2 regions of the Amphibacillus indicireducens genome follow, and region 2 is predicted to be linked to the other one. Evidence: riboswitches for the same ligand, from Rfam matches in the RefSeq annotation. Region 2 holds a riboswitch; the other holds the start of a gene.
What was found. A riboswitch is a leader RNA that binds a small molecule or an ion and turns the genes downstream of it on or off. The one in region 2 is predicted to bind FMN.
Positions count from the first base shown of each region.

Region 1: another riboswitch for FMN. It lies ahead of ribD (bifunctional diaminohydroxyphosphoribosylaminopyrimidine deaminase/5-amino-6-(5-phosphoribosylamino)uracil reductase RibD); the one in region 2 lies ahead of ABD814_RS06400 (ECF transporter S component).

Region 1 covers NZ_BAABDL010000122.1:13,062-17,206, reverse strand. Annotated here, with positions in the region: gene pfkB (1-phosphofructokinase) at 1-268, shown strand, start outside; gene ABD814_RS11320 (PTS fructose transporter subunit IIABC) at 255-2,168, shown strand; FMN riboswitch at 2,262-2,399, shown strand; gene ribD (bifunctional diaminohydroxyphosphoribosylaminopyrimidine deaminase/5-amino-6-(5-phosphoribosylamino)uracil reductase RibD) at 2,519-3,589, shown strand; gene ABD814_RS11310 (riboflavin synthase) at 3,574-4,145, shown strand, end outside.
Region 2 covers NZ_BAABDL010000067.1:71,907-76,051, forward strand. Annotated here, with positions in the region: gene ABD814_RS06390 (glucose-6-phosphate isomerase) at 1-275, shown strand, start outside; gene ABD814_RS06395 (M20/M25/M40 family metallo-hydrolase) at 392-1,450, shown strand; FMN riboswitch at 1,719-1,857, shown strand; gene ABD814_RS06400 (ECF transporter S component) at 2,011-2,589, shown strand; gene ABD814_RS06405 (ArsR/SmtB family transcription factor) at 2,731-3,075, shown strand; gene arsB (ACR3 family arsenite efflux transporter) at 3,112-4,145, shown strand, end outside.

The DNA of each region.
Region 1 (4,145 bases), on a different contig from region 2:
TGGTGCGATATTTATTGATCAAAATCAAACTTATCTTGCGGATTCACCGAAAGGAAAAGTCGTCAATACGGTTGGATCAGGTGATTCAATGATCGCTGGCTTCATGGCAGGAATTGAAAAAGGCTTAACAAAGCGGGAAGCATTTAAACTTAGTGTTCAAAGTGGTAGCGCAACTGCATTTAGCAAAGATTTAGCAACAAAAGAAGCGATTTTAGCACTTAATAATCAAGTTATAATAGAAAGGGTTGAAAATCATGAAAATGACTGATGTTATGCGAGAAGAATTAATGATTTTATCTCCTGAATCAACAACAAAAGAAGACATTCTTAACGAAATGACAAGAAGGCTTGTTGAAACAGGAGCAGTAGATGATTATGACACATTTAGACAAGCCATTTCAGAACGTGAAAAGAGTATGAGCACAGGACTTGGTGACGGAATTGCGATGCCTCACGCCAAAAATCAAGCGGTAAAGAAAACGTCTGTCGTATTTGCCAAGCATCAAACTGGCATTGATTTTGACAGTTTGGACGGCAAGCCGGCACGCTTATTCTTTATGATTGCAGCGAAAGATCATGCAAATGAAACACACTTAACGATCTTATCAAACTTATCAAAACTTTTAATGAATAAAGATTTTATTGAAGCACTGGATGCAGCTGACACACCACAGAGCGTGAAAGCTATCGTCAATTTAGCTGAAGCTGGATTGGAACAAGATCAAGCTAGTGAGCAACCTTCTACTGACGTTCAAAGTGATCAACCTTATTTAATAGCCGTCACTGCCTGTCCAACTGGTATCGCTCATACGTACATGGCTGAAGACGCCTTAAAAAATAAAGCAAAAGAAATGGGCATTAAGATTAAAGTAGAGACAAACGGCTCAGATGGGATTAAAAATCGCTTAACTTCTGAAGATATTAAAAAAGCAGATGGAGTCATCGTTGCTGTCGGTAAAAAGGTGCCTATGTCTCGCTTCAATGGTAAACGTGTCGTCGAACGTCCCGTTGCTGAAGGGATCAACAAGAGTGAGGCATTAATTAACGAGGCTTTATCTGGAAATGCACCCATTTATCGTACAAGTGGTAGTGACAAAGAATCTGATTCAAGCGATCACAGCGATCAAGACAGAAGTCAATTCTCTCTCAAATCAATCTATAATGATTTGATGAGTGGTGTATCGAGTATGCTTCCTTTCGTTATCGCTGGAGGAATCATACTAGCACTATCGTTTCTGTTAGAAGGATTTGTCGGCAGTGACTCACCAATTTTCATCGGCATTAATGAAATTGGTGGGGCTGCATTTAGCTTCCTTATTCCTGTTTTAGCTGGGTATATTGCCATGAGTATTGGTGGTAAACCTGCGATGGTGAGTGGTTTTGCTGGTGGTGCATTAGCAGTTAGTGCAAACGCTGGATTTTTAGGTGGCTTAATTGCAGGGTTTTTAGCCGGGTATGTCACGCTTGTCGTCATAAAATTATTAAAGAATATGCCTAAAAATTTAGCTGGGATTAGAACGATCTTATTATATCCTATCCTAACATTATTCACGACAGGGATTCTGATGTATTTTGTCTTTGGACCGATCTTTTCTAATATTAATCTTTCAATGATAAACTTCTTAGAAAATCTAGGAACGGGCAACCAAGTTTTATTAGGCGCTCTTCTCGGTGGTATGATGGCGGTTGATATGGGTGGTCCAGTAAATAAAGCAGCATATGCTTTTTCAATCGGAATTTTCACTGATACTGGTGATGGTAGTTTAATGGCTGCAGTTATGGTTGGGGGCATGATCCCGCCGTTAGCAATTGCTCTAGCATCAATCATCTTTAAAAATAAGTTTACTGAAGTGCAACAGCAATCTGCTCTGACAAATTTCATTTTAGGTCTTTCGTTTATCTCAGAAGGAGCTATTCCTTTTGCGGCTACTGATCCTATTCGTGTCATTGGTTCAAGTATAATAGGTAGTGCTATAGCTGGTGGACTGACACAACTTTGGCTAGCTAGTGTGCCCGCTCCTCATGGTGGAATTTTCACCATATTAGCCTTAGGTGAAAATCGTTTATTGCTAATTATATCGATTATTATTGGTACAGTGATTAGTGCATTGATCTTAGGTGTTTGGAAAAAGCCATTAGAGGAACAAATTATTTCAGACACTGCCTAATTAACAAATTAAACCTGGTATACGTTTAAATTAGATGTGTGCCAGGTTGTTGACATAAAAAAAACTAAATGTTATTCTTCTTATGAATTGAATATGTTTCTTCGGGGCAGGGTGTAATTCCCGACCGACGGTGACAAGTGTGAACTTGAAGTCCGTGACCCGCAATTATTTGCGGTTGATCTAGTGAAAATCTAGAACCGACAGTTAGAGTCTGGATGGGAGAAGAAAAAACTAATTAGCTAAGATGACAGGATCAGTATACCCTTTTTTGTCATACTTTCTTTTAGTCGATGAACCAAAGCCTCGTGTATCGAACACAAGGCTTTTTTATTTGGAAAGGAGGAAAATATATGCATGAGAAATACATGAAGCTAGCGATTCAAGAAGCTAAAAAGGGATTGGGTAGAACATTTACAAATCCTTTAGTTGGTGCTGTCATTGTCAATAATGATCAAGTCATTGCATCAGGTGCACATTTGGAATATGGCAAAGAACACGCCGAAATTAATGCCCTCTCATCATATACAGCCCCCGATAAACGATTCGATTCAATTCTCTACGTTACACTTGAACCTTGTAATCATGATGGCAAACAACCCCCTTGTACACAAGCAATCATTAACAGCGGGATAAAACAAGTGGTCATCGGACAACTCGATCCTAACCCTTTAGTTGCAGGTAAAGGCAAGAAAAAGTTAGAACAACATGGTATCAAGGTCATTACTGGTGTGCTAGAAACAGAGGCTCGCGAATTGAATCCTTTTTTCAATTGCTTCTATGAACAAAATCGTCCCTATATCACTTTAAAACAGGCAATTACTTTGGATGGTAAACTATCATTAGATTCAAAGCGCACAGCAATCACGGGAAAGGATACTTATCAATACGTTCGAAAAGAGCGCAATCATTATCAAGGGATCTTAGTTGGAAGTCAAACGATTTTAACAGATAATCCTTTTCTGCTGGGAACAGATCAAACCTTGCATCCAATTCGGATCATTCTAGATCGGCGCGGTCGATTATTCAACCAACTTGATCTAAATATTTTTATTAATCAAGCTAGTCCAGTTTGGATTTTCACCGAACGAAAAGTAAAAATTAAGCTTCCAAAACATGTTGAAGCAATCGTTCTCAAAAGCGCTACAGTCAAATCGATTATCAAAGAATTAACGAGGAGAAATATCCACTCTCTCTATGTAGAAGGTGGAGCGAAAGTTCATGACTGCTTTTTAAACAGTGGTTATTGGGATCAAATGATTACTTATATCGCACCAAAGGTCATTGGCGGCAACGGCGTGCCAGCAATGTCAAGCACAAGAGAAGTTAATCAAGTGATTGAATTAACGAATGTTACGGTTGAATCCATTCATGATGACTTGAGAATTTCTGGGAGAAGGTGTTGGAATTGTTTACTGGTCTAATTCAAGAACAAGGAAAAATCCTAAAAGTTAATCGAAAGGCACATACAGTGCAGTTGACTTGCCAAGCTTCAGAAAAAATATTAGCTGACTATCAAATTGGAGATAGTATGGCGATTAACGGAGTTTGTCTAACAGCAATTGCTAAAACTGATTCCCACTTTACCGTTGATATCATGCCCGAGACTTTTTACCGGACAACTTTTTCTAAATTAAAAATAAACGATCAAGTAAATTTGGAACGTGCACTCTCTTTCCACGGAAGATTAGAGGGTCATTTAGTATCCGGGCACATTGATACAACCGTTCGATTGATCGAAAAAAGGAACCATGAAAATGCATTGATTTTAACATTTGACTATCCTAAAGATCAACAAGGTGAAATCATTCCACAAGGGTCAATTGCAATTAATGGCGTTAGCTTAACTGTCACAGATGTGCAAGCACGGTCTTTTTCTGTTAGTTTAATCCCACATTCAAAGGATCAGACAAATTTAGGAACGTTAAATCGCGGTGAGTATGTTAACGTTGAAACAGATATGATTGGAAAATATATTAA
Region 2 (4,145 bases):
TCGATTTTGTTAATGAAAAAGCATATCAGGGAACGATGCTTGCTCATACAGACGGTCAAGTGCCGAATTTAATTATTCACTTACCAGAATTAGATGCTTATACATTTGGTTACATCGTTTATTTCTTTGAAAAAGCATGTGCGATTAGTGGCTACCTACTTGGGGTTAATCCATTTGATCAGCCGGGTGTTGAAGCATATAAGAAGAATATGTTTGCTTTACTTGGCAAGCCAGGTTTTGAAAAAGAAAAAGCAGAATTAGAAAAACGTCTATAATCATTTTTAAAAAACTCGTTAGTGACTCTGATCGCTGGCGAGTTTTTTTAATGTTAACAATACATTTATCAGTGAAGTTTTGGTATGATATCAATAGTTCAAAAGGAGGCAGAAAAATGACGTTAGAAAATCAGGATTTTTTGTTAGACTTATTAAATACACCATCACCATCAAGTATGGAAGTTGAGATTCAAAAGAAATGGATTCATTATGTGAAGGATTTTGCTGATGAAATCATCACGGATCATGCAGGTAATGCGATTGGTGTTTTAAATAAAGAAGCGGACTTTAAAATTTTACTTGCAGGTCATATTGATGAGATTGCGTTAGTCGTTAATCGAATTGACGAAGCCGGTTTTATTTATTTTGATGAAGTTGGTCGGGTCAATCAGAAAGCAGCAATCGGGATGAAAGTTCGGATTCAAGGCTATGGTAAGGAGCTGGTTGGTGTGATCGGAGTCAATGCCCAACACCTTGGTGGGATTAAAGGTGATTTTGATTTAACCGATTTATTTATTGATGTTGGGGCTAAATCGAGAGCTGAAGTAGAAAAATTCGTCCAAATTGGTGATTTAATTGTTTATGATCGCAAACCGGAAATTTTAATGGATCGCTACATTTCTGGACGTGGGCTCGATAATCGAACAGGTGCTTTTATCGTGGCAGAAGTTTTGCGAAAATTAGCTGATCGTGATTTGAATGTTGGTGTTTACGCGGCGAGTACGGTTAATGAGGAAACGAATATGGGCGGTGCCTATTTTGCAGCAGCTGGAATTGAGCCGACGATGGCATTAGCCTGTGATGTGACATTTGCAACTGATCATCCGAAAGTGAATCGCGAAAAGTATGGGAGTGTAAAATTAGAGGGTGGACCAGTGATCGCAAAAGGTGCACCGATCAACCGCAAGATTAACCAGTGGTTAGAAAGAACTGCCGAGAAGCTTGATATGGCAATCCAATATGAGCTAACACCGCGCCATACGGGAACAGATGCAGACCGGATGCGATTAACGGGTAAAGGAGTGCCAGTCGCTTTAGTTTCCTTACCGTTACGTTATATGCATTCACCAGTTGAAACAGTTAGCATCCAAGATATTAAAGAAGAAATTGACTTGTTAGTTGAATTTATCGCTGATTTAACAGGGAAAGAAAATTTAAATCCATTAGAGGATTGATGGGCGAGATGTAGAGGAGTTATTCTCTGCATCTTTTTTTCGTTTTCGTGCGTTCGCACGTATCGACTGTGCGTTCGCACGCAAATCGAAAATATCGCACGCAAACGTAATATTTCGCACGCAAACGAGATAATATCGCACGCAAACGTAATATTTCGCACACAAACCATAAAACCGAAAAGGTATAAAGGGAATTTTCCGAAAAATATGGGCGTATACCTTTACAAATTCCTAGTTATCTACTATATTATAATTAAATGAATATCGATTGAATCTTCGGGGCAGGGTGTAATTCCCGACCGACGGTAAGCAACATTCGTGTTGTAAGTCCGTGACCCACTTTTTTAGTGGTTGATCTGGTGCGATTCCAGAACCGACAGTTAAAGTCTGGATGGGAGAAGATTAAGAGTGATTTGGCGTAGCCATTTATTTCTTGATACCTATTTATCCTAAAGCCCTTATCTGCTTTAGGATTTTTTATTTGGTCAAGAAAATTACTCTCCCTTCATCAAAGTATAGATTTTAATCGATATTTAAAAAAGATGAAGGAGGATGTTGATATGAAAAATCAATCATCAAAATTATTAAAACTTATTATCTTGTCACTATTTGGGACGATTTCAATGGTGTTGCTTTTCTTGAACTTTCCCTTACCGTTTCTCCCGCCATATTTAAAAGTTGATTTTGGCGAGGTGCCTACTTTGTTAGCTGCCTTGATCTTTACGCCGATGGCTGGTGTCGTTGTGCAGTTAATCAAAAACTTGCTTTATTTACTGTTTACGGGAGCAGCTGATCCAGTCGGGGTATTTGCAAATTTTGTGGCTGGGATCACTTTTGTCGTACCAATTTCAATCATTTATCACAAATATAAAGGTGATAAAAGTCTTATTTTTGGCTTGATTGCTGGAACGGTTATTATGACAATCGCGATGGGTATCTTAAATTACTTTGTTCTCCTGCCAATTTACAGTGTTATTATGGGCTGGGGTGACATGTCGAGTGTCGTGATGATCGGGACAATATTTGCGGGTGTAATTCCGTTTAATTTAGTTAAAGGCGTCATTGTGTCGTTACTATTTATTCCGCTCTTTGCTAAATTAAAACCTTGGATTAAACAAAAGCATGCAATATTTAATTAAATAAAATTTAAAAGAGCCAGGTGATTCCGATCATCTTTGGCTCTTTTTTACTTTTTAAAAAACTTTACATAAAATTTACTTGAACAGATAAGTAAATAAGCATATACTTATATCAGAAATAATTTTGAAAGGAGAAATAGGATGATTAATACATCGATCGAGATGGAACGAGCGGCACTCATCTTAAAGCTACTCGGTGATAAGACGAGATTAACGATGATGAAGTTGATTGAAAATCACGCTTGTTGTGTGTGTGAATTTGTTGAGATCTTCAAGATGAGTCAGCCGTCAATTAGCCAACATTTAAGGAAATTAAAAGATTTAGGCCTAGTTGAAGAAGAAAGAAATAGTCAATGGACATTTTACTCTGTCGATAAATCAAGTGAGTATTATCCATTTATTAAAACAATTCTTGATCAATTACCTAATCAAGATGAGAAAATAAGAGAGCTCGAAGAAAATGGGACACGAATTGAATGTTGTTAGTGCCCATTTATCTGATAACAAAAAAGAGGTGCGAAGATGACAGATAAACAAACGTCAGAAATTAGTTTTTTTCATAAATATTTAACGGTCTGGGTGATCGCTTGTATGGGAGTAGGTATTTTAATTGGCAAGTACTTCTCTGTGATCCCAGAGTTTTTAGGGAAATTTGAGTATGCAAGTATTTCAATCCCGACAGCAATCTTGATTTGGATTATGATTTATCCGATGATGATGAAGGTTGATTTTCAAAGTATTAAAAATGTTGGTAAAAATCCAAAAGGTCTTTATTTGACTTGGATCATAAATTGGTTGATTAAGCCATTTACAATGTTTGCAATTTCAAGTTTCTTTTTATTTGTTGTATTTAAGCAACTGATTCCAGTTGACATTGCTGATGGCTATTTAGCTGGGGCTGTTTTACTTGGAGCTGCTCCTTGTACAGCGATGGTTTTTGTTTGGAGCCATTTAACAAAAGGAAATCCAGCGTATACGGTCATTCAAGTTGCAACGAATAACTTGATTATCCTGATTGCATTTATACCGATCGTAAAGTTATTGCTCGGTGTAAGTGATGTGACTGTTCCTTGGGATACGCTCATTCTATCTGTTGTGCTTTTTGTAGCTATTCCATTAGCTGGTGGTGTATTAACAAGAATGTTTGTTACAAAAAGAAAAGGACTAAATTATTTTGAAAATGAATTTTTGCCAAAATTTGATGGGATTACAATTGCAGGCTTACTACTCATGTTAGTGCTTTTATTCTCATTTCAAGGTGATGTGATTTTAAATAACCCATTGCATATTCTGTTGATTGCCGTCCCATTGACAATTCAAACATTTCTTATTTTCATAATTGCTTATTTCGCAGCTAAGTTAATGAAATTACCTTTTGATATCGCTGCACCTGCAAGTATGATCGGTGCATCTAACTTCTTTGAGTTATCGGTAGCAGTTGCGATCGCTTTATTCGGGATGCAGTCTCCGGCTGCTTTAGCGACGACTGTCGGTGTCTTAACTGAGGTGCCATTAATGCTATTATTAGTGAAAATTGCGAATAAAACTCAGCATTG